2 regions of the Pseudoalteromonas sp. SWYJZ19 genome follow, and region 1 is predicted to be linked to the other one. Evidence: riboswitches for the same ligand, from Rfam matches in the RefSeq annotation. Region 1 holds a riboswitch; the other holds the start of a gene.
The links. Region 1 has a riboswitch for cyclic di-GMP ahead of I6F45_RS20020 (hypothetical protein). Riboswitches for the same ligand answer to the same signal wherever they lie in the genome.

Region 1 (12,591 bases):
AAGTAATATCTATTTTTTTAGGGCATAGTAAAGCTACTGAGGCAGATGGATCAGTAAGCTTTGTAGGTGGTTATAATCACGAAGCGGTATTTTCTATTTTAGTATTTACATACCTTTGTATGTTAACACTTGTTTCAAAGAAAAAGATAAAATTTCAAAATGCATTAATAATAATCTCAATATTTAGTTTAATAATGGCTAATTATAGAACGACACTACTCGCGTGTTTACCTGTGCTTATTTTTTATATGTGGACTCAAGTCACCTACTCACTAATAAAAACTCAAAGATTGGCTATTTCTTTATTTTTGACAGTTGCGGTTGTAGGTTTCGGCGGGATTTTGGTCGTTTTATTTGGTGAAAGATTTTCGGATATTGCTGTTGTAATTAATCAAGCTGGAGATCTTATAAAGCCAGCAATATATTACTCAAAAAGTCAGCAGGATATTTTTTCGGCTCGAGTATATTACTGGAGTTTATACATTACAGAGTATGTTAACTCTGGATTACAAGCTCATATATTTGGGTTTGGACCAGATAGTTGGAAAAATTATTTTGAAAAATACGCTCATAACTCATTTGTTTCGTACTTATTTGAGTACGGGATTTTAGGGCTTATATCTTTTGTATTTTTATTAACGGCTCCAATTTTTAGGCTATTAAAAATAACAAATAATAAAAATGTGATAAAAACAGAAATGAGTAGTCGTCTGTTAGCTTGTCATTTAGGTTTTTTTATATTGAATTTAGCAACAATGCCACTTTGGCAAATAGAGGGATCTACACTCTACGCTTTAATAACAGCATTAACAATTTATAATCAATATACGGTTCAAAATAATCAATTTAAGGACAGACAATCATGATTGTGTCTAAGCATGATTATAAAAGATATTTAATCGAAGATAAAAAAAGTCTCGGTGCTAAAGATAGCTTTAAAGAGTGGCTATTTCACGATATTTGGCGTTTCCAAAGAGCTTTAAGAAGAGCTGAATATTGGACTAATTGCCATAAATCTTTTTTTGGTAGAGCTTTAGCGTTATTGTTCAGGTTTTACTCAAAAAAAGTAGGGCAAAAATTTGGTTTTACAATACCCGTTAATACTTTTGGAGCGGGTTTATCAATTGCTCACATCGGTACCATCGTTATTAACTCTCATACCAGAATTGGCACTAATTGTAGAATTCATGTTTGTGTAAATATTGGCGCAGCAACTTATAATAGCTTACATGCGCCCATTATAGGGGATAATTGTTATATAGGTCCTGGCGCTAAATTATATGGAGATATTACTATTGGAGATAATACTGGAATAGGTGCGAATAGTGTTGTAAACAAATCGTTTAAAGAAGGGAATCAAACTATTGCAGGATTACCAGCTAGAAAAGTATCAGACAAAGGTCCTCTTCAATTTCGTTCTTTTAGCGTAACACAGAGTAAATAAGCATATGAATTTTGCGAAGCAGTTTTCTTACTCTTCATTACACCGAATTATCCAAGTGTTTTCATCCATTATACTAGTATTATGCATGATAAAAGTATGGGGGAAAAGTGAGTATGGGTATTATGCATACTATATATCAATAGCTACGGTACTTTTAGCAATAGCTGAATTTGGCACACCTAATGTATTTAGGCGAAATTATACAGATACCGAAAGTCACACTAAGAAAGAAGTTTACAGCTCTCTTTATGTACTTAGACTTTTATTTATAACCCCAATAGCTCTGACTTTTTTGGGGATAGCATGGTACTACGATAGTTTATTTTTTATCTACTATAGCCTTATCACTATAATTATTAGTTTCAGACTAAATGAATATAAATTAGAGATGAACTCTGAGAATAAATTTATTTCAAAAATGAAAAGTCTAATTTATTTATTTGGATTAATTATAAAAGTGTTTGCTATTTATAACGGAGCAACGTTAGAGACTATTGGGTTAATTACTCTAATTGAGCATTGTCTTTTTACACTAGCATTTATCAAGAAAACAGGTTTTGACTTCAAGTTCAATATGTTAAAAAAAGATTTAATAAAGACCTTTTTGTATACATCTTCGGCGTTTGCATCTACATATATAATCGCTTTACTTGGAGGAAAAATATATACGTTATTAGTATTTAATGTTTTAGGAAGTGAGGAAACAGCTGTTTTTGCTTTTTCAACACGAATGCTAGAGATACTTTTAGTGCCGACGCAAGTGTTTCCAGTCGTTATAATTCCACTTTTAATGAAAAGTATATTAAACAGAGATATTTTGTATACTCATATAAATAGGGTTTTTTCGTATTTATATTTGGGAATAACTTTGTTTTCTATATTGATTTTGCCTATTATCTTACCTTATATTATTGACGGTACCGAAAATATAGTCCAATTTTTACCTTTGTATTGTTTAACTTTAGTGTTTTCTTTGGGGAACAATCTAGCTGGCGTATATTTTATATCACTCAACTATAATAAAATATTAATTTATAGATCCTTGGCATTGCTTATTAGTAATTTAAGCACTGGTTTGTTGTTTATGGAATGGTGGGGTTTATCAGGTATTATTTACTCAATTGTTTTCTCATATTTTTTTATTGATATTAGCGGTGCTGTCTTCAGCTTAGCATGTCGAAAAGAGTACATATCACGGATGTCTGGCTTTTTAAAGCCTTGGATATTGCTTAAGTCAATTATTGACATATCTGAAAATCACCGAGGAACTAACAAGGTTTAGTGTGAGAATGTCATATTTTTAGTTGTTATAATAATAAAAAGCGTGATGATATTTATTAGAAAAGGAAGTTAAGCTATAAACTTAAGTTTGTTTATAAATCTAAATGCAAGCCTAAACTTGCTTTTAGATTTAAAGTAGTTTCTATTCACATTGCGCTAGATTACTTGGTTTATAAACAAGGTCTCCGTAATATGGGAAATTAGTATTAATAAAGTCAATTGTAGTTGTATTTGTCTTTAAGAAGCGTAGGTCACACAATCTAGCCGATTCATCAACTCTTACTGTTGAGTCTACTAACGTAATATGAGAATCGAAAGCAATTAAAGCAGATACATTTGCTGTATTTATATAACACTCGGTGCATGTAAATTCATTATCCCATAGTTTTAAGTTATATCTAGCTTCGTTACCTGAGAGCGACTTTATTTTATTTAAAGTGATATTTTTGCCTTTAAGATCTAGATCTGCATCTCTACTATTAGAGATTACGGTATTATTTATAACTATATTACTAGTGTTTTTATTTGAGACAATTCCGTCCCCTTGCTGGTAACTTCTACAACCTTCTATCCCACCAATATTGTTTGATATAGACACATTATCTATTAAAATATTCTTGGAATAACCATTTATAAGAATACCTGAAATGAAACAGTCTCTTTCATTTTCAGTAGAGGTGGCTAAACCATCTAAAATAGTGTTTGAAATACTAATATCGTGGGTATTAGATCCGTCGATGCGTATTCCAGCCTTGTAGTAGCCCATACTTTTTAAATTATTTATCGAAATATTAGATACATGCTTTTCAATATTGCTGTCAAATTCTATGCAGCTAGAGTTATTATGAGCATTAATATTTTCAATATTTACGTTTTCAACATTATTATTTTTAAACCGGAAACAATAACGAGTATTTAAAAATGATAAATTTTCAAATGAGATATTACTTCGTGCAATAACGAAACCTGAGTTACTACCAGAATAAAAATTGTAATTACTGCTAAATGTAACATTGTTAAGGCCAACAACTTCTATTGGATGATCCCCTTGATTCAAGATTAGAGCATCATTTTGCGAGTAATTTCCGGGAAGTAAATTGATTTTATCTAATGAGGTATCAGATAATAAATTGTTTAGGTTGCTAATTGACGCAGGGGAGTTCGATGTATAACCGTTACCAGAACCATCAGGACTAATATAGGCTGTATTTGCTTGTAAAGTAAATGAAAATAAAGGGATCGATGCTAGTATAATAAAATTTTTCATAATTTGTACCTTCAGTACGTTAATATTCAATAGGTTTAAAAATGAATAGGAAAACAAAGGTATAGTTATGAAGCTACAACTAATATCTATGCGGTAACCCCGCTACCATAATAAATAAAATATCTACTTTAGGCCGGAAGCTTTGCGTCCTTGATTTTCACCAAGTTTGCCTTTATCACTTTCTGATTGTTATTATAGTCAGGTTTGTCGCAATTGAAAGCTTAAATTTAATTTATTTTAACTCACTGAATTAATAAAGTTAAAGTGAATCCATTTCATTTATGCGGATCGTAATACATAGAGAATCAAGTGTAACCATTGAAGTTATCTAATCAAAAATCGGAAGTTTTATTACTTCATAGTTGCTAATGTACGGCTTTTAAAAGAAAAATTACAGAAACACTAAAACGTAATTTTTCTAACAAACATACTTTCCTAATAGCTTTATTTATTTTGCCATTATTCTTTTATTTAACAAGTATTTCTAAGTTGCTTACTTGAGGTTTTCTATTGTGTATTATATAATTAACATGCTATGTAAGTTGTCTTATTAAGTATTATTATAGGGAATGTAATTTTGTTAATTTCAAGGATTCGACATACTTGTAAACTAGACAGATATACTCCTTCATTGTACCTATAACCTATATGTTTAATAATGATAACTTTATATTAGACTGAAGTGATTAGATGGTTTTAGTTAATAGATCGAAACGAATTTATTTTATATTATAGAAAAATGAATAGCTCAATAACTACTATAATAAATTTATAACAATCTAAAATTCCAAAGCTTTTAAGTGATGTGGAATTGTTTAATTAATCCGAAGTGAAATAATCCTTAATCCAAGGTTTTGAAATGTCAACAATTAAACGTAATATATCAAAAGTAAATACTTGTTATGCTAAAATTATAAACAGGCTACACGCGAAAGTGCTTGGTCAAGTTTCACTTTTGCGTAAACTGGGTGGAACAGTAGGGAAAGGTTGTCGGTTTGTTGGTCATCTTGATTTTGGTTCGGAGCCATATTTAATTAGTATTGGAAATAATGTCAGTATTACCTCAAGTAGTTTTGTGAATCATGATGGAGGAGTGTGGGTTTTTCGTAATGAATATCCAGCTATTGATGTTGTAAAACCGATAGTAATAAAAGATAACGTTTTCATTGGAAGTAACTGTATTATTATGCCCGGAGTAACGATTGGTTCAAACGTAGTTGTTGGAGCCGGCGCGGTCATAACTAAAGATTTACCAGATAATGCTGTATATGCCGGAGTGCCAGCTAAAAAGATCAAATCCTTAGCGGAATACCAAAATGGTGTTTTAGAAAATAATTTAGATACAAAAGATATTAAATTTAAAAGAGACTTTTTAGAGGAGCACTTTAAATTATAGGTATCATATAATTTTTTGCTTGTGATTTTTTATTTTAAAGTTAATCAGACACACTGCTAATATTCCCCTTAATTAATAGTGAGCTTTTTTTGAACATAAGAAACGATCCTGCCGTAAACAGCTTTTTACAGAGAATGCCTAAAAAGATTCAAGAAACATTTACAGATGAGCAATTGACACACTTGAAGTTGGCTATTGGCGCTAGGCATTGGGGAAAGCATGCAATTGACTCCAGAGGGGTGGTTAAATTTTTTAAGTATCGTTATTACTTTGTTTTATTGGCTGGTCGTAACAGACGAGAGCTTAGCGAACAAGAACAGAAAATAGCGGCATTATCACAAGTTATTACAACATCTATATTTTGTTTATTTGTAATTACGGTTTTACTATTAGTTATTTATTTGATCAAATCTTCGTTAGGTATTGATATATTTAGTAATTATTCTTTTGGAGTATGGTCTTGGTTTAAGGGGTTGTTTAAATAAAAATACGGTATTTATATTTATATTTATATTTATATTTATGTTTAGGTATGACATTACAAATGTTTATGAAATTTATGTAAGTTTATATTTGTTTGTTTTATGTAACTTGATCGCTAGTTATAAGTTTTTTACTTATTAATGCTGTATATATACAATAAGCAATATTGAATACTTTAGTATGATACTGTAAAATTTGCTGCGCAGTTTTGTGGGGCTTATTTCAATTTTAAGATATCTATAGGGATACATAGTATGACATCTTCAAGGACGTTTAAGCCTAATGGCTCGTCGGATGCAAATTTTTATCGGTTGTTTGATATTTTTGCATTATTTTTAGCCTTTCAATGCTCAGCTTTGTTCTATAGTTTTGAGATCACTCCTATTTATATGATTTCGGTTTTAACCGTTGCTTTAAGCTTTTTATATTGTGCTGAAATATTCTCTGCTTACCGCTCTTGGCGTGCGGGTAAATTTAGAACTATGGTGCTTTGTGCTTGGAGCGCTTTATTTTCTGCATTTGCCGTTTTGTTTTTTATATCGTTTGCTTTTAAGTTTACAGAGTTACTTTCGCGTATTGGCTTAGGCCTATGGTTTTTAGTGAGTATTGTCTTTTTATATGCTTGGCGCCTAGGTGTATATGTATTTAAAAGAAATAGAAGGAAGCTTGGTTTAAATTTACGTAATGTTGTAATAGTCGGTGCTACAGAGTCAGCGGTAAATTTATATGACGAAATTACTAAAAATGACGAACTTGGTTTTAATTTTTTAGGTTTTTTTGACGACAGGCAACCAGAGCGCCTTTTTGAAAACTCAACAAAACACGATGTTGCAGGGCGTATTCAAGATGCGGTTAATGCAGCTCGCAATGGTGAAATAGGTGTCTTGTATATTGCATTGCCAATGAAGGCAGATAAACGTATTGCAGATATTTTATTGCAGTTAGGCGATACAACGGTTGATGTACATATAATTCCTGACTTTTTAATATCTAACTTAATACATGCGCGTATAGAGCATGTGGGTGACGTTGACACGTTAAGCGTTTTTGAATCCCCATTTATAGGTGCTCGTGAGTTTATAAAGCGTACTGAAGATATAATTGTTGCCTCTATTATTTTAATGCTGATATCTCCTATTTTAATTGCCATTGCATTTGCTGTTAAATTTACTTCTAAAGGGCCTGTAATATTTAAACAAGACAGGTACGGATTAGATGGGCGTAAAATTAAGGTTTGGAAATTTCGCTCAATGAGTGTTACCGAAAACAGTGCTGTAGTTACACAAGCTACAAAAAATGATACGCGCATTACGCCTTTAGGTGGTTTTTTACGCCGTACAAGCCTTGATGAGTTACCACAATTTATAAATGTTTTAAAAGGTGATATGTCTATTGTAGGCCCTCGGCCCCATGCTATTGCCCATAATGAGGAATACCGTAAAAAGGTTGAGTTTTATATGTTACGGCATAAAGCTAAGCCAGGCATTACAGGTTGGGCGCAAATTAATGGCTGGCGCGGCGAAACCGACACACTTGATAAAATGGAAAAACGTGTAGAATTTGATTTACATTATATTAAACACTGGTCGTTATGGTTTGATATAAAAATTATTTTTATGACAATTTTTAAAGGATTTAAGAATGCAAACGCATATTAAAACACTTACCCCTATTTTTGCTTTGTTAAGTGTAGGGTTTGCAGCACCCGCAGCTGCAAATTTAAAGCCAGGTAGTTTTATTACTAAAGATGGCGCAGAAATTACGCCTACGTTACAAACAGGGCTTAGTAGTAATAATAACTTTTTTAGTACACCTGAGAACGAAGAATCGCGATTAATTTGGACTATAACTCCTAATGTTAAAGCGGTTATTGATGATGGCCCAGATAGTTATAGCTTAGATTTAGGTACGAGTAGTTCGTTACATAATAAAGATTCTGACGATAATTTTACTCAAGTAAACATTGGTGTTGGTGTGCATAAAGAGTTTACTAGTCAACATCGTTTAGACATTAACGTTGATGCTGATTGGCTTTATGAACCACGTGGTAGTGGTTTAACCGAAGGCTTGGGCGATGCAGTAAACGAGCTTGTAAAGTACCAGGAACAGAATGCTTTAGCGCTCTACGAATACGGTGCACAAAGTTCAAAAGCGCAAGTTGCTTTAAGCGCCGGCCTTTTTAGTAAAAAATATCAAAATTTCAGAGCTGTATCGCAATATCGTGATTACGATAAATCGTTAATTGGTGTAACTGGTTACTATAATACTCAAGCATCTACCCGTGTTTTTTTTGAGGTCAAGCAAGAAAACTATCGTTACGACTTTTTACAAGCTAACGGTATTTCACGTGATAGTGATGACGTGAAAATATTAATAGGTATGGAGTGGGAAGCAACCGCGGTTACATCTGGCTCGTTTAAGTTAGGTTATCAAAATAAAGACTTTAGTGCTAATGAGCGTGAAAGTTTTAGCGGTTTAAGCTGGGAAGCCGGTGCAAACTGGCAACCGCTTAGTTATTCTACAGTACAATTTACAACCAGCCGCTCAGCTAAAGACCCATTAGTTCAAGGCGACTATATTAAGGAAAGTATTTTTGGTGTTAATTGGACTCATAACTGGAGTGACTATTTGAGCTCACTGGCCGGTATTAATTATATTGATGAGCAATACACTGGAGATGTTGGTCGTAAAGATAAAACCAAAAGTGCGCGCTTAGGTTTAAACTACGTTGCGAATAAGTTTGGTATGGTATCTACCTATGTAGACTTTATTGATAGAGACTCTACTCAAAGTGCAATAGAGTTTGATCGAATTATTGTAGGTATTAATTTTACATTGGGATTAAAGGCTAATTAATGAAGTTTATTTTTAGTTTAACGCTGCTATTTTTATGCAGCGTTTGTTTTGCGCAAACAGCGCAAAGTTATATATTAGGTGCTGGTGATAAGGTTGAAATAAAGGTATTTGGTCAACCCGATTTAGAAGTAACTGCACTTTTAGGTAATAGTGGGGAAATTAATTACCCATTTTTAGGAAAAGTTACACTTGCAGGGCTTAATACCTCAGAGGTTGAACAAGTTATAATACAAGGCTTACAACCTGATTTTTTAATAAACCCTAATGTATACGTACAAGTAATTGAATATCGACCTTTCTATATTCATGGTGAAGTTAAGAATCCTGGAGCTTACCCATATCAGCCTGCTATGACAGTGAATCAAGCGATCGCACTTGCTGGTGGTTTAACCGAACGTGCCTCGATTGACAAAATATATATTTTTAAAGAACAAACGAAACAACAGCAACAAAAAGGTAATTTAAATAGCCGGATTGCGGCTGGTGATACCATAAAAATAGAACAACGCTTGTTTTAAGCAGGATATAGGCATTCAAAGATGAATAACGCAAGTGAAATTGTAGAAAACAATGAAGATTTAATCGATTTAGAGAGATATTTAAACATCTTATCCAGTGCTAAGTGGAAAATATTAAGTTTTTCCTTTGTAGTGACTATCTTTACGATAATGATAACCTTAACACTTCCAAATAGATATGTAGCAACTTCAAAATTATTGATTGAGGCTGAGCAAGCTAAAGCTGTAAGTTTTCAAGAAGTTTATGGTCTAGACTCAAACAAAAAAGAGTATTACCTTACGCAGTTTGAGGTTATAAAATCTGATAGCATAGCAAGGGAGGTAATTAAAACTCTGGATTTAAAAGAACATAATGATTTTATAATAGAGCCTTCATATTTTTCTACGATAAAGTCTGAATTAGTTTCTTTTCTTCCATTCATAAGCTCTCCTGAATTGAATTCTTTGTCTCTACTTGAGATCGCGGATCATAAGATGCTTTCCCTAGTTTCAATATTTAAAGAGAATTTGACAGTTGCACCAATCCAAAATACACAACTGGTAAAAATTAGTTTTGAATCAAGCGATCCTAAATTAGCTGCGCTCATAGCAAATACTGTAGGTGAGGTCTACATTGAAACCCAAATGCGTGCAAAGATGGGAATTACGCAACAAGCTTCTAGCTGGCTAAATACACGCTTGTCACAGCTACGTATTCAGCTCGACGATTCAGAGGCACGCTTACAAGCCTACCGAGAACAGCAACAATTAGTTGATATTGAAGGTATCGCAGGGCTTGCTACGCAAGAGCTTGAGCAAATATCCCAGCAGTTAATTGTTGCACGTAATGAAAAAAATAATCTTGAAAGTATTAATCGTGTAATAAGTGAGTATGGCAATAACAATTTAGAGCTTTTAGGAAGTATGCCTGAAATCACATCGCATAAAGTAATACAGGATGTAAAGCGTGAAGTTATTTTAGTTGAGCGTAAACTAAGTGACTTAGGTGAGGTTTATGGACCTAAACACCCTCGTATGATCTCTGCTCAAGCTGAGCTTGCAACGGTAAAAAACAATTTAAATAAGCAAATTAAAGGCCTTATTACCGGTATTGAAAAAGAGCTAAACCGTATTACACGTACAGTGAGTGCACTTGAGCGTGATTTAGTTAAAATACGTGCTGAATACCAAGGCATTACACGTAAAGAAACTCAATATAACCAATTAAAGCGTGAAGTTGAGACTAACCGCAATATATTCAACACGTTTTTATCTCGCTCCAAAGAAACTGAAGTAACCAGTGATTTTAGCTCTGCTGTAGCGCGTTTTACTGATAGAGCTTATTCCCCGAAAGATCCAAGTAAGCCTAATAAGAAGTTATTGATAGTCCTTGCCTTTCTGTTTAGTTTTATCTTTTCTGCTTTTTTAAGTATTGTTTTTGAACGGTTGAATGACACCATAAAAGCAAAGAGTGATATTGAAAATAAGTTGGGACAGCGTATGCTGGGTTTATTACCGCATGTACAAACACCAAAAAATAGCGTGTTTCCGATACACGCTTATCTGGATGATAACTATAGGCGTTTTGCAGAGTCGGTACGGACGTTCAGAACTAGTTTGCTATTAACCCAGTTAGAGCGTGATCACAAAGTTATTGCCGTAACATCAAGTGCTCCGGGTGAGGGTAAAACCACAACCTCAGCTAATTTAGCTATGTCGCTTGCACAAATGGGTAAAGTATTATTAATTGATGCAGATTTACGTAAACCAAGTATTGCTAAACGCTTTGATATTCCGGTATTTCACCCAGGCTTAAGTAATTTAATTGTTGGTACGGAGCAGCTAAGTGAATGTGTACATGTTGATGTGGAGTCAGGTGTAGCAATCATGCCCAGTGGCCAAATACCTAGTAACCCGTTAGAGCTTTTATCTAACGCACGCTTTAGTGAAGTACTCGATATATTAAAAACTAAGTATGACCATATAATTATTGATACACCACCTACACAGGCTGTGAGTGATGCGTTAGTTATCGCGCAAAGTACAGACTCGGTAATTTATGTTGTTAAGTCTGATATTACGCGAATTAAGCCTATTAAAGCAGGTATTGAACGTTTGTTTGAATCTAAAGCCCATGTTGCAGGTATTGTGCTTAACCAAGTAGATATGAGTAAAAGTAAAGACGAGCATAGCCATGGTTATTACGATTACTTCGATTACTCGCAAAAACCTGAACAACCTAATGCATAGTTAAATGCAAATCTATGATTGATATTCATTCCCATATTTTGCCAGGTGTTGATGATGGTGCTAAAGACTTAAATGAGTCTTTAGCACTATTAAATATTGCACAAAATGATGGAATAACTCATATGGTTGCCACGCCACATATACATATTGGGCGATTTAATAACTCGGCCTCGCAATTGTATAGCGAACTTACTAATTTAAAAGCACAGGCATTAGTAAATAATATTGGTATTAAACTAGCAGTGGCCGCTGAAGTTAGGCTTGATGTAGAACTAATGAGTTTAGTGCTTGGTAATAAACTCCCGTTTATTGGTACGCTTAATTCAGTAAATTATTTATTATTAGAACTCCCACACTCGCATGTACCGCAAGGTTACGATAAGTTTATAAATTGGCTAGCTAAACAAAATATAAAGGTGATTATTCCTCACCCTGAGCGTAATCGCGATATTCAAGCCAATCCTTTTTATATTGAGCGTTTAAAGCAATTAGGGTGTGAGTTTCAATTAACGGCTTCAAGCATTGAAGGTGCATGGGGCGAAACTGCAAAAAATATTAGTATTGATATGCTAAAAAAGGGTTTAGTAACTTATGTTGCATCTGATGCTCATTCAGTTAAGCGTAGGCCTCCTATTTTAAGTAAAGCTAAGCAAATAGTGAGCGAGCTAATTGGTCAAAATGATGCACTTGATTTATTTTTTACTAATCCTAAGCGTTTAACAGAGTCGTTGTTTAATGATTAATTTAAATACAAACCGCCTCACAAAAATTGCTATACTTGCAGTTATTATATTAGCTATAGGTTATCAAAGCTTACAAAGTATGCGTGCAAATACATGGTATTTTAATGCACTCAATATTTTGAAGCAGCCCAAAGGTTCAATTACTGCTGTAGAGCTCAAACTTGCTAATGACGCTATTATCCTTGCTGTAGAATTAGAACCAACTCAATCTCATTACTGGCAGTTAAGTGCTTATATAAAAATGCTCAATCTAGCTGTAACTAGCGAGCAAAATAAAAATAATCTTTTGGTTTATCAACAAGCAGAAAAAGATCTATTAAAGTCATTAGAGTTAAGGCAAACATGGTCAGAAACATGGATAGCACTGGCACAAG
Region 2 (12,591 bases), on a different contig from region 1:
TGTAGTGGCTATTGAGACACCTTGTTATCACGGGATTATAGAGCTAATAGAAAGCTTAGGGCTTAAAGCGCTCGAAATACCACTGTGCCCAGATAATGGCATTTGGTTAAGTGATTTGGAGCGCGCTTTGAATGAGCATGACATAAAAGCGTGTTTATTCTCGACAGCAATTAGCAACCCTGTAGGCAGCTTTATGCCAGATACAAACAGGCAGCAGCTGGTGGAGTTACTCGAAAGCCACGACGTAGTGCTTATTGAAGATGACGTATACGGCGATTTATATTTTACGGCAAAACGAGGCACACCTGCTTTAGCGTACTCTAAAAAAGGATTAGTGATCAGTTGCTCATCTTTTTCTAAAACCGCAGCGCCTAGCTATCGTGTGGGTTGGGTCGTTGCCGGTAAATTTGCAACACAAGCGCGGCGATATAAACGAGCACTAAGTTGCTCCGCTTCGTTAATAAACCAATGGGCGTTATCAGAATTTATTGCCAGCGGCGAGTACGACCGTAACTTAAAGGTACTCAGGCAGCGCCTGCGCGATAACAAAGAGCGTATGCGATGGTGTTTACAACAAGCTATGCCAAAAAATACACGTATAAGCGATCCAAAAGGAGGCTGTGTAATGTGGCTAGATTTGGGAGGCGAATACGATAGCCAAAAATTATTTTTACTTGCTCTTGAGGTTGGTATTAGTATTACCCCTGGGCTTATTTTTTCAGCCTCTAATAAGTATAAAAGCTGCGTAAGGTTAAGTTATGGTGTGCCGTGGAGCGAGCAGATAGAGCAAGCAATAGTTACATTGGGCAAGCTCACTTTATTAGCTAAAAAGTAATACCAATCTGCTTATATATGGGGTCTATTTAACGTTAAGAAAATTACGCTAGAACTAGGCAAAAGTTTTTGTATCTAGTTGTTCTAAATAAAAAATTTTTAACGAAGTTATAGTGCAATTTAATTCGTTAAATTGATCAAAGATTTATGCAGGTTGGTATAAGTTTGGGAAACACAAAAAAGCAGCATTTAAGTAAACTTAAGTGCTGCCAAAGGGATGTTAAATAACGTTTGCTGTACTAATTCTGTTTAAAGCTAAATAACTGGTAACCTTTAAGCTCTGGCACTTGCATTACTAATTGCTCTTCTTGTTTTGCAATATCAGCAAAGTTTTCACATAAAGAGTTAGCTCTCTCTTCAAGTGCGCTTGCATGTAGCCCTACTTTTTCTTCTATTTGTGCACCCATATTTTCCATGCGCTGTTCAAAGGCATCCATATCGCCGCCTGAACCAAGTAACTCAGAACCTAAAGCCACTAAAATACTGCCCATTGATTGCATTACTGCTGATTCAACCGCTGTTTCTATCTGCTGCTCAAATTGTTGTTCAAAGTTTTCGCCAAATTGATTAAAACTTTGTTGGCCCATTACAAATGTACCTTGCTGGTAAAATGTGTTTTCTACCTCAATTTTAATGTCGTCCATAAGCTCAGACATATTATCAAGACCGTCAATATTAAATGCACTGCCTACTTCTTCTAATGCCACACCGGCAATTTTAACACCCTCAAGCGCTATGTTAGCTACTTCAGGTAATTGAGTGCGTAAGCTGTCAGAGTACTTATTCAGTGCTTCGCGTTGTGAGCTATTAAGCGCTACAAGCTCGCCATTTACGGTTAAGTCACCATGGGCATTAAATTGCATAGTTTTATTATTGGCAGTAAAAATTTCTAATTCGTTTGGTTTAATACGTACATCGTTTTTAAATTCGACGTTACATTCATCGTTACTAAATGAAATTGCAGAATCGTTGTCGTTATGAGCCATAGCGGCTGGCGTACAAATTAATGCGCTAACTAATAGTAATTTTTTCATGTTTGTTCTCTACTTTTTGTTGATGACGATTAATTAATAACAAGTTTGATGCCAGTTTTATTTTTCCATAAAAAACAATTGATTAAGTGTTTTTCTTTATTTTTTAGCAAGTCAAAATAATTAATAAATAACTATTTTTTAGTCAAATTGGCTAACTAATAAAAATTAATAAATTTTATTTATCGATACGATAAAAAACTCTCACTTTCCTCAATTCAAATTTAGCGCTATTTATTCACATTACTGACATGAAGACTATTTACAGTAGTCGCGTGGCTTTATTTTGATGTTAATTTGCAGTGCACTTTGGCATTAAACATTTTTAATTTTACCGGCTATTGCGATAATAAAATCCTTGGTTGGTCTCAAACACTTTATGGAGTGGGTTGTGGGTAAGACATTTAGTTACGATGCGCTAGATGACGATTTTGTTGAAGACGAGTACGAAATGCTCGGACGTAATCAACACGATAAGAACAAGCAAAAGGTTAAAAAGAAGTTGGAAGACTACCTTGAGCAAAAACGCTTGCGTAAAAATCTAGGCGAAGACGATTTAAGCGATTACACCGATTAAATTTCACTAGTATAAATAAAATACCAATTAATATTGGGAGTTTAAATGTGCAGTTATGCGTATGTTTAAGTTTCAATAGTATTGGCAATAAAGAGGCCTTGCGCCTCTTTATTACTTTTCAAAGCGTACTTTTAGCCTGTGCTAATGCTTTTTGAATTGTAAGTTCTAGCTTTTCGGGTTTAGTAAAAGGTGCATAACGTTTAATTGGTGTACCATCTGCGGCAATTAAAAATTTAGTAAAATTCCACTTTATTTTACGTGTTAAAAAACCAGGTAAAGCCGATTTCAAGTGACGAAATACAGGATGTGCATGCTCACCGTTTACATCTACTTTGGCCGCCATTAAAAAGCTCACACCAAAATTAATTAAGCACCCTTGCTCTATTTGTGTTGCGTCGCCGGGTTCTTGTTGACCAAATTGATTGCACGGAAATCCCAGAATAACTAAACCTTGGCTGGCATACTTATTATGCAAAGCTTGAAGCGACTCGTATTGGTAGGTAAATCCACATTTACTTGCGGTATTAACAATAAGCACAACCTTCCCTTTAAAATCATTAAAGTTGATAGGTTGACCCTGCAAGCTTGTTGCGCTTAATTGATGGAATTTGTGCATATTGGCGTCTTTTTATTGTTGTTAGCCGCATTTTAACCTGAGTACAATATTTCATAAAGTATAAAGATCGCACTAATTTAAAATTAGAAATAGCCCCATACCGGCAAGCGTAGTGTAATAAATATTATGTGTTTTGTAGGCAACAATAATGGCGACTATTGCTGCGCTTAAATAAGGATTTTGCCAGTTTAAGTTAATGCCATCTTCATTCAAAAACACGATAGGCACCCAAATTGCTGTAAGCACTGCAGGTGCGCTAAAGCTTAAAAATTGCTGCATTTTAGGGCCTACTTTAAACGGTAAAGCACGGTGTAAAAACAAATAACGCGTAAAAAATGTAATGCACGCCATGAGTAAAATAGTCGTCATCATGGCGTTACTTCCTTTTTAGTGGTTAGTCTTGCTGTGCTGTAACCTGCGGCCATTGCCAGCAGCGCTGAGCAAACAAGCCATAACTCAAATCCTGTGCTTTTTAAAAGCGTTGCGCTAATGCCTGCTACAATTACCGTAACGAGTGAGGCTAGGTTTTTAATTCCCGGAATAACCAAAGCTATAAACGTGGCAGCAATGGCAAAGTCGAGCCCTAAATTAGTTAAGTCGGGCAGCATTGTGCCTGCTACAATGCCAATTAACGTCCAAATATTCCATGCAATATAAAAGCTAAAACCAGCGCTCAATGCGTATATTAAACGTGTTTTTGTTCTGTATGCTTTTCTATGGTGAGAAAATGCAAATAGCTCATCAGTTAATACAAAACTTACTGGTAAGCGCCAACGCATAGGTTGGTCAATTACCTTATGACGCACAGCTAAACCGTATAAAAAGTGCCGAGAGCTAATAATAAATGTTGTGAATAAAATTGTGAGCAATGGTGTGTTGCCCGCTATAAGTTCAATTGCAACAAGCTGTGCAGAGCCTGCAAAGACTAATAACGACATTGCTTGGGTTTCTAGTGCACTAAAGCCATTTTGAATCGCTAAAGAACCACATAAAATACCCCAAGGAACAACGGCTAAACACAGAGGTAGCATATCTAAAAAGCCTTTTAAAATAGCTTTTTTAACTGGTTGCATGATATTTACTCGCACGGCTTGTAGAATGGCTCATAAGGATACCTTAATATTATGATGTTAAAGTAGTTAACGAATTAGATAATACTGTTTTTTTAAGGATAGGCGCAATGACGACGTTAAAAGTGTGGGATGGGTTTATTAGATGCTTTCATTGGTTTTTGGTTGTAAGTATTGCGGTGCTTTATTTTAGTATTGAAGAGGGCATGATTGAGCTTCATTTTGTTGCTGGCTTTTTTACTTTAGCGCTTATCGTAACACGTTTAATATGGGGGGTTATTGGTAGTAAAACCGCAAGGTTAAGTGCGTTACTACATTCTCCTCGTGCTATTTTAAAGGCACTAAAGACACCAAGCGACTCGCTAGGTCATTCAGCACCTGGCAGTTGTATGGTAATGGTATTTTTTATAATTATAATTACGCAGCTTATTACCGGGTTAATGAGTAGTGATGGCATTTTAACTGACGGCCCGCTTGCTCAATATGTGTCTAGCAATACGATTGATTTTGCAAATTGGCTACATGAGCTGAATTTTGACATTTTACTTTATGCTATTGGTTTACATGTATTAGCTATTATTGTTTATAGAATAAAAGGTAAGCCACTAGTTAAGGCGATGATCACAGGCTCAAAAGAGTTAAAAGCGGATGACTCTGAGGCTAAAGTAACAAAAGCGTCTTGGCCTGCGTGGCTAATATTTATATCTTTATTGGTGTTGCTGATATTTACGTGGGCAAAAGAACCTTTAACTTATTTATTTAGTTAAAAATACATTAAACCAACCTAAAGGGTTGGTTTTTGTTTTTGGTTACATTCTTTTGTTTGATTGTTATGCGGGGCCGAATTATAATCGCCGCATTGCTGGCAAACTAATCGAAAGATTAGGGCGCAAAGTTTCCGGTCTAAGGCTTTTTATAAAGCTATGGTAGCGGGACTACTGCATAACGTGTTGTTATGTATCACTTGCCCTCAGTGTATTTTTTGTGTATCCATAGTGTATGGATAAGATTTTGTAACTCTTAAGGTGTTGCCGTGTTTATGCATACGTCGTTGGCCTGTGGAAAGTGGTCAACAATAGGTTGCTTAAATCATCATACCCAATTGTTTATTGGCGATGTGGTGAGTGTAACCTTTTATGACATGCAAGGAGAGCTAGTTAGTTTATCATTTGATTACAAAATCACCTCGCTTGAACAAGGTGAACCTCACGCATGGCCACGTTTAGTTGCCGATCATATTAACGTGCATGTACCCCTTGTTAGCGCAGGTAAAATGACCGAACAAGGTTTAATTGTTGCCTATAGAAACAATGAAATTTTTGCTTTGCAAAGCAGTGGGATATGTAAAGCGTATGTCGATTTTCATTGTATTGCAAAATGCGATGAGCGTGTTGTTAATAACCTTGATACTTATGATTACGTGTACCCTGAAAATTGTGAAAACTATAATGCGGGTACAAAGGTATTGCAGCCAAAAACAGGGCATGTTTATCAATGTAAGCCTTGGCCATTTAATGAGTTTTGCCGCGCGAGTGACGATAAAAAGTTTATGTTCGAGCCCGGTGTTGGACAAAGTTGGGCTATGGCTTGGCAGCAAATATAAGGCTTAAGTGAATTATCTTCCCAAAGGTATAGCTGTTTTAGTAATGAAGCGTTTACCGTTTTAGCCCATCCAACTATTGGATGGGCTTTTTTATTTTTATGATAAACTGCAAATCACATTATTTTTTTAATTGGTTTTGTTGTGTCTCGTCCTGACTACTCTTTAAGTTTATTACCTAATTTCCCGATTGCTAAACAGCAAGCCCATACATTAAGTACTCATAATAAAATACGCACTGATAATTACTATTGGATGCGTGATGACGATCGTCAGGATGAGCAAGTACTTGCACATTTACATGCTGAAAATGCATATTGCGATGAACAGTTAGCTGCAATGAAGCCACTCCAAAATACACTTTTTGAAGAGTTAAAAGCACGCATTGTAAAAGACGATAACTCGGTACCCGTTAAAGACGGGAAATACTGGTATCACTCAGAAGTTCGTGGTGATGATGAGTACTCTCGCCATTATAGAAGCACGAGCATAAAGGCTGATAATAAAGAGCTTTTACTCGATGTGAATATATTAGCTGAGGGATTTGAGTTTTTTGAGCTAGGAGAAGTCGCACTAAGCCCATGCGAGCAGCTTATGGCTTACTCTGAAGATACTGAAGGCCGTCGTATTTATAATGTTCGCTTTAAAAGCTTAGCGGCAGATGAAATGCTACCCGACGTACTTGAAAATACAGAAGGACAAGTTGTTTGGGCGAACGATAACAAAACAGTTTTTTATGTAAAAAAAGATTTAAAAACGTTATTAGGATACCAAGTATTTAGGCATGAGCTTGGTAGCGAGCAAAGCCAAGATGTAATGGTTTACGAAGAGCAAGACAGCAGCTTTTTTATGGGGCTTGGTAAAAGCCGCGACGAAAGCTTAATTATTATTGATTTAGCATCGACAGAAAGCAACGACACATGGGTGCTTGATGCTAATAAGCCCACTGACGAATTTAAAGCATTAATGCCGCGTGAAGATGGCCACGAGTTTGACGTAGATAAGCTAGGTGACACATTTTATATTGTGACTAACTGGCAAGCTAAAAACTTTAGATTAATGACAGCAACAAACGAAACGATTGCTGATAAAACACAATGGTTTGAGCATACAGCTCACAGAGAAAATGTACTGCTTGAAGGTGTAGAGTTATTTAATGACTTTTTAGTATTGAGTGAACGCGAGCAAGGGCAAGCTCGATTCGTAGTTGTTAATAGGCAAGGGAATCGTATGGCACTTGAGTTTGCCGATCCTTGTTATTATGCTGCAATAGCAATGAACCCAGAGCCAGACACACGGACTGCGCGTATTTATTACTCAAGTTTAACAACACCAGGCTCTTTATATGATGTTGATTTAGCAACTGGCGAAAAAACACTGCTTAAACAGCAAAAAGTACTCGGTAGTTTTAATGCCGATGACTATCAGTCAGAGCGATTAATGGTAACTGCTCGCGACGGAGTTAAAGTACCTGTATCTGTTGTTTATCGAAAAGACAGCTTTAAAAAAGATGGCACAAATCCGTTATTTCAATACGGCTATGGCGCCTATGGTTATACGATTGATCCTAGCTTTTCTAGTTCGTCACTGAGCTTACTCGATCGTGGCTTTGTTTATGTTATTGCGCATGTTCGGGGCTCTGAAATGCTAGGCCGCGAATGGTATGAGCAAGGTAAAAAAGAGCATAAACAAAATAGCTTTAGTGACTTTATTGATGTGACAAAAGCGCTTGTTGATCAAGGTTATTGTGATAGCAATAAGGTGTTTGCCTCAGGCGGCAGTGCCGGTGGCCTATTAATGGGGGCGGTTGTAAACCAGGCACCAGAGTTATATTGCGGTGTTGGCTGTCATGTACCATTTTTAGACGTATTAACCACAATGCTTGATGAAAGTATTCCACTCACAACAAATGAATACGATGAATGGGGTAATCCAAATGAGCCTCAATTTTATGATGTGATAGAAGCTTACTCGCCTTATGACAATATTAGCGCACAAAACTACCCGAACATACTCGTTACTACTGGTCTTCATGACTCACAAGTGCAGTATTGGGAGCCTATGAAGTGGGTTGCAAAAATGCGTGAACTTAAAACAGACAGTAATATTTTAGTATTTAAAACCGATATGGATGCAGGTCATGGCGGTGCATCAGGTCGTTTTAAAAGCTTAGAAGAAAAAGCCCTCGAAATGGCCTTTTTTATTGCGCTGTTAAATTAACTGCAAAATCGGAAAATTGTATTACTCTATATATAGAAGTTGATATATATAAGGTAATTTATGTTTGGAGCACATGGCGAATTTCAGATTTGTTCACAGCCCCCTCATATGTATTTAAAATTGAAGGGGAGCTTTAACAATGAAGGTATAACATCATTAACTAATGGTGTTATTCAAGAATTGAGCACTCACCCTGAAAATACAATTAAGTTTGTGATTGTTAACTTAAAAGAGTTTGAACTGTTAACTTTAGATAGTCTTGATTCGTTAGAGGCCTATTTTGCGGGTGTAAAAGAACGTGGCTATCAACGAGTTGACTATATAAACATTAATATCATAGCTAAAAACATGTTTGAAAAAGTATGGAAAAATAGCGATGTAGAAGTTAATTTTTATAAAGATACTGAAAGCTATTTATTAGTGCATCCAAGTGATAGTTATATAAAACAGAACTGGTAATTAATATGAGTATTATAAACCGCTACTGAAGAGGGCTTATAATACTCTCTAAACACCCTTTATAGCGCCTTGAAAGGTTTAAGCACATATCGTTTTTAAGTCTGACTTTATAATCGCCACTGTCAGTAGGCATCAGTTCGCAGATAGCTTGTTTTCTTACCAGCGTTGAGCGATGAATACGAATAAACCCTTCTGGCTCTAGCTGCTGTTCAATATTTTTCATGGTTTCGCGGTGTAATACCGGTGTACTACCTTGTGTAAAATGTAGCTCTACATAATTGCCAGCACCATTAATCCAAATAATATCTTTTATATCAATTAGCCTTACCTTACCTACATCTTTAACTACGATATGTGATGATGGTTTTTCGGTTTGTGTGCTTTGTTGATATTTACGCTCGGCCGCGCTTGCAATCGGGCAAAGGTGAATCAGTTTATCAAAGCATTTATCAATACGTGGTGCAGTTGAATCTACTATTAAAAAATCAACAGCGCCAACTTCAAAAGCAAAACTCGCAAAATGACCCGACTGGGCAATAATGACTAACTTAAGCTTTTTAGCGAGCTCCGTTAAATGCACTATTTGCATAGGGTCAGCCAGATTAGTTAGTTCGTAAAACAGTACGTTGTATTGATCTGTATCTATCTGATCTAACCTGTTTGCCTGAATAAAAGATTGAGATTCAAAGTGTCGGTGCTCTTGCACGCGCTTTGTTAAAAATGTTGCAAACTTAGTGTTACTAACAAAAGTTAATGCATGAAAAGAAGCGACCATTATTTTATATCTCTTGCTGTATATAATAATAAAGACCGTGCTTAGCGGAAAAACTGTTATGAAAAGTACAATATATTTATAAAATAATTGTGACGTACTAATTCATCCCATCAAACTAGCTATTCATACCAAAGATTACGCCTAATAAATAATGCCCGTAGAGGGTTTAAATAAATCCCCTTACTGTAATCCGCGAAGTAACTATTTAGTTACAAAAATAACAATTCAGGGGAATTATATGACATTAACTAACAAAGGTAGCGCGCGATTATTTAAAAAATCGTCGTTAACAGTTGCGCTAAGCAGCGCGATACTTGCAAGCTTTTCATTTCAAGGTGTTGCTGCAGAAGATGACGAAATTACTAAAATAGAACGTGTACAAGTTACAGGTTCTCGTATCAGCAAAGCGAAGCTTTCTCAACCAGCACCTATTGTAACAATTACAGCCGAAGATATCGCAAAAGGCGGCACCCCTGATTTGGGCAGTATCTTGGCTGAGTTACCGTCGATAGGCGCAACAGATACATTAGTTGGCAATAATGACAGTAATGCGGCAGCAGGCGTTAGCTCTGCTGATTTAAGACGTTTAGGGGCCGCAAGAACACTTGTTCTAGTAAATGGTAAGCGCCATGTAGCGGGTGCACCAGGTTCATCACAAGTCGATTTAAATACGATACCTTCAGCACTGATAGAAAGAATTGAAATTATCACAGGTGGTGCATCTGCTATTTATGGCTCTGATGCTGTATCGGGTGTTATTAATGTTATTTTGAAAGATAATTTTGATGGTTTACAATTTAATGCATCAGTTGGTAATTCAACAGAGGGTGTAGGTACTGAAAACCATAGCTTTAGTGTTGTAGCTGGGACAGATATTGCTGGTGGTAAAGGTAATATAACATTCTTCGCAGGCCAAGACAGAGTACGCCAGGTTTTAGCCAATGATTTACGGCAAACAAATGCTTATGGCACAGTAGATAACCCATTAAATACTGGTGAAAATGATGGTATTCCAGATCGTTTAACAGTGCCTAATGTGCTTTCTGAAAGAATAAGTGAAAATGGTGTAATTAATCCATTTGGCGATAGTGGAAGTATCTATACTTTTAATAATGGTGGTAGAGCTGAGTTAATGCCAGCACGGGAAGCAAGCGGTAGCTTTGCTTTTGGTAATTTCCCTGATGGTTGTGAATTTTGTGCTAATACACAAGATTATGAAAATGTATTACCAGAGCTTGAAAAGTTAACACTTGGTTCTACATTAAATTATAACCTTACAGATAATCATACATTTTATAGTGACTTTAAATTTGTGCGCACTGAAGTTGAGCAGCAATTTCAGCCATCTTTTGAATTCGGTGGTATTTTCATTGATGTTGAAGATAATCCATATTTAGATAGCAACCTTCGCCAGCAGCTGCTTAGTGAAGGTACTACTAGCGTTGAAATGTCTAAATTTTTTGGTGAGCTAGGAAACCGGAGCGCAGATAATAAACGTGAGTTATTTCGTGTTGTAACTGGGCTTAAAGGGAACTTCACTTTAAGTGAGACGGACGTTGATTATGATTTTTATTATGTTTACGGCCAAACAGATAATCGCCGAAAAACGCTTAATGATTTAATTCCAGATAATTTGGTTGCTGCACTTGATGCCGTGATTGATCCTGCTACAGGTGAAGCTGCATGTCGAAGTCAGGTACCTAGCTTACAAGGTGAAGGTTATAGTGATCCTGCTAGTGTAAATGGTGGCGCTTGTACTCCATACAATGCATTTGGCTTTGATCAAGCCTCAGCAGCTGCTAAAGATTATGTATCAGCAGATGTTACTCGTACAGATACAATTACCCAAGAATTTATTGGCGGCAGTATAACGTTTGATACAGGTGAGTTTTTTGAGCTTCAGGGCGGCGCAATTGGTTTGGCTACCGGTTTTGAATACAGAGAAGAAACTTCAGAAAGCATTACTGATGAGTTTACAAAAGCTGGATTCTTATCAAACGCGGCTACACCTGATGCATACGGTGAGTTTGATGTAACCGAAGCATTTATTGAAATCAACTTACCTCTATTAACTGATGTAGCATTTGCAAAAGAGTTAACTCTTGATGCAGCTTACAGAACAGCTGATTATTCTCATGCAGGTAACGCTGATGCGTGGAAAGTTGGTTTATTGTATCGCCCTATTGATGATGTTCGTATACGTGGTACCTATGGCCAAGCTGTTCGTGCACCGAATATTACTGAAGCATTTGATCCACAATCACCAGGCTTTGCTAATATAGCAGACCCTTGTGATGCTGATCGCATTAACGATAATCCAAATCGTGTAGCTAACTGCGCAGCACTAAATATAGATTCAGGTTTTCAAGCTAACGATAACGTAAGTGTAGATCTTATTAGTGGTGGTAACCCTAATTTAGAATCTGAAACGTCAACGTCATTAACAGCAGGAATTGTTTGGACACCAAGCTTTTTTGAAAACTTTTCATTAACAGTTGATTACTATGATATTGAAATTGAAGACGCAATTTCTTTTATCGCAGCGCAAAGCGTGATTGATAACTGTGTTGATGCTGCAGGTGGGCCAGATGCTGCGTTCTGTTCGCAAGTTGATCGTGATTCAGGTACTAATGATATTGCACTAGTTCGTTCTGGATATTTAAATGCAGCATCAATAACAACAAGAGGTATTGAAGCTGATTTTGATTATGATATGAGCCTTACTGATTATTCATTAGAAGGTGATTTGAAGTTTAACTTATTTGTAAATCACCTGCTTGAGCTTGATGTTTTTGAATTCCAAAATCTTCCTGATACAGTAAATGTTGAAGACGGGGAAGTTGGAGACCCAGAGTGGCAGGCTCGCTTTTCTGCTGTATACAAGTACAACGACCTTACACTTAACTGGACTACTCGTTATACAGACCGCTCAGCGCGCTTTGATTTATCACCAGACGGTGATATTGAAGAGGATTTACAGCCTGGTTACGTCGGTTCTATTATAACGCATGACATCTCAGCAAGTTATAACGTACTTGATAATGCACGTGTAGATTTTGGCCTTCGCAATGTAACTGATAAGTTACCTCCAGCATATATTTCTGCTAGTGGTGGTAATGAAGCTATTTATGATGCTGTCGGTCGACGTTTTTTTGCTAATTTTAGTATTAACTTTTAATTTTAGTGAGCATAGCTCACTAAAATAATTAGCTAGATTTACGTTGTGCATCTTAAGTAAGGAAAGGTGCTTAACGTCAAATCCCCCCTGCTTTTGATTATTTTGATAGGGGCGATCAACTCGCCCCTATTTATACAAGCTGTCATTCAAAAGTGATTACTTTAGTAAGTTAGACTATTTAATTGAGTGCACCAAAAATTACCCATCTAAATAACCGCATGCTACGACCCT

Region 2: another riboswitch for cyclic di-GMP. It lies ahead of I6F45_RS19095 (chitin-binding protein); the one in region 1 lies ahead of I6F45_RS20020 (hypothetical protein).

What each region holds. Positions count from the first base shown of each region.
Region 1 covers NZ_JADYXI010000032.1:767-13,357, reverse strand. Annotated here, with positions in the region: gene I6F45_RS20035 (O-antigen ligase family protein) at 1-866, shown strand, start outside; gene I6F45_RS20030 (serine O-acetyltransferase) at 863-1,444, shown strand; gene I6F45_RS20025 (lipopolysaccharide biosynthesis protein) at 1,530-2,726, shown strand; gene I6F45_RS20020 (hypothetical protein) at 2,868-3,992, opposite strand; cyclic di-GMP riboswitch class I at 4,082-4,173, opposite strand; gene I6F45_RS20015 (acyltransferase) at 4,852-5,388, shown strand; gene I6F45_RS20010 (3-phosphoshikimate 1-carboxyvinyltransferase) at 5,478-5,873, shown strand; gene I6F45_RS20005 (undecaprenyl-phosphate glucose phosphotransferase) at 6,126-7,529, shown strand; gene I6F45_RS20000 (outer membrane beta-barrel protein) at 7,513-8,727, shown strand; gene I6F45_RS19995 (polysaccharide biosynthesis/export family protein) at 8,727-9,245, shown strand; gene I6F45_RS19990 (GumC family protein) at 9,267-11,474, shown strand; gene I6F45_RS19985 (tyrosine-protein phosphatase) at 11,489-12,217, shown strand; gene I6F45_RS19980 (VpsP family polysaccharide biosynthesis protein) at 12,210-12,591, shown strand, end outside.
Region 2 covers NZ_JADYXI010000026.1:23,027-35,617, forward strand. Annotated here, with positions in the region: gene I6F45_RS19060 (aminotransferase-like domain-containing protein) at 1-835, shown strand, start outside; gene I6F45_RS19065 (YggN family protein) at 1,074-1,868, opposite strand; gene I6F45_RS19070 (PA3496 family putative envelope integrity protein) at 2,257-2,442, shown strand; gene I6F45_RS19075 (glutathione peroxidase) at 2,561-3,058, opposite strand; gene I6F45_RS19080 (AzlD domain-containing protein) at 3,131-3,430, opposite strand; gene I6F45_RS19085 (AzlC family ABC transporter permease) at 3,427-4,131, opposite strand; gene I6F45_RS19090 (cytochrome b/b6 domain-containing protein) at 4,239-4,895, shown strand; cyclic di-GMP riboswitch class I at 4,983-5,071, shown strand; gene I6F45_RS19095 (chitin-binding protein) at 5,168-5,731, shown strand; gene I6F45_RS19100 (S9 family peptidase) at 5,873-7,948, shown strand; gene I6F45_RS19105 (hypothetical protein) at 8,009-8,407, shown strand; gene I6F45_RS19110 (LytR/AlgR family response regulator transcription factor) at 8,430-9,182, opposite strand; gene I6F45_RS19115 (TonB-dependent receptor domain-containing protein) at 9,421-12,360, shown strand.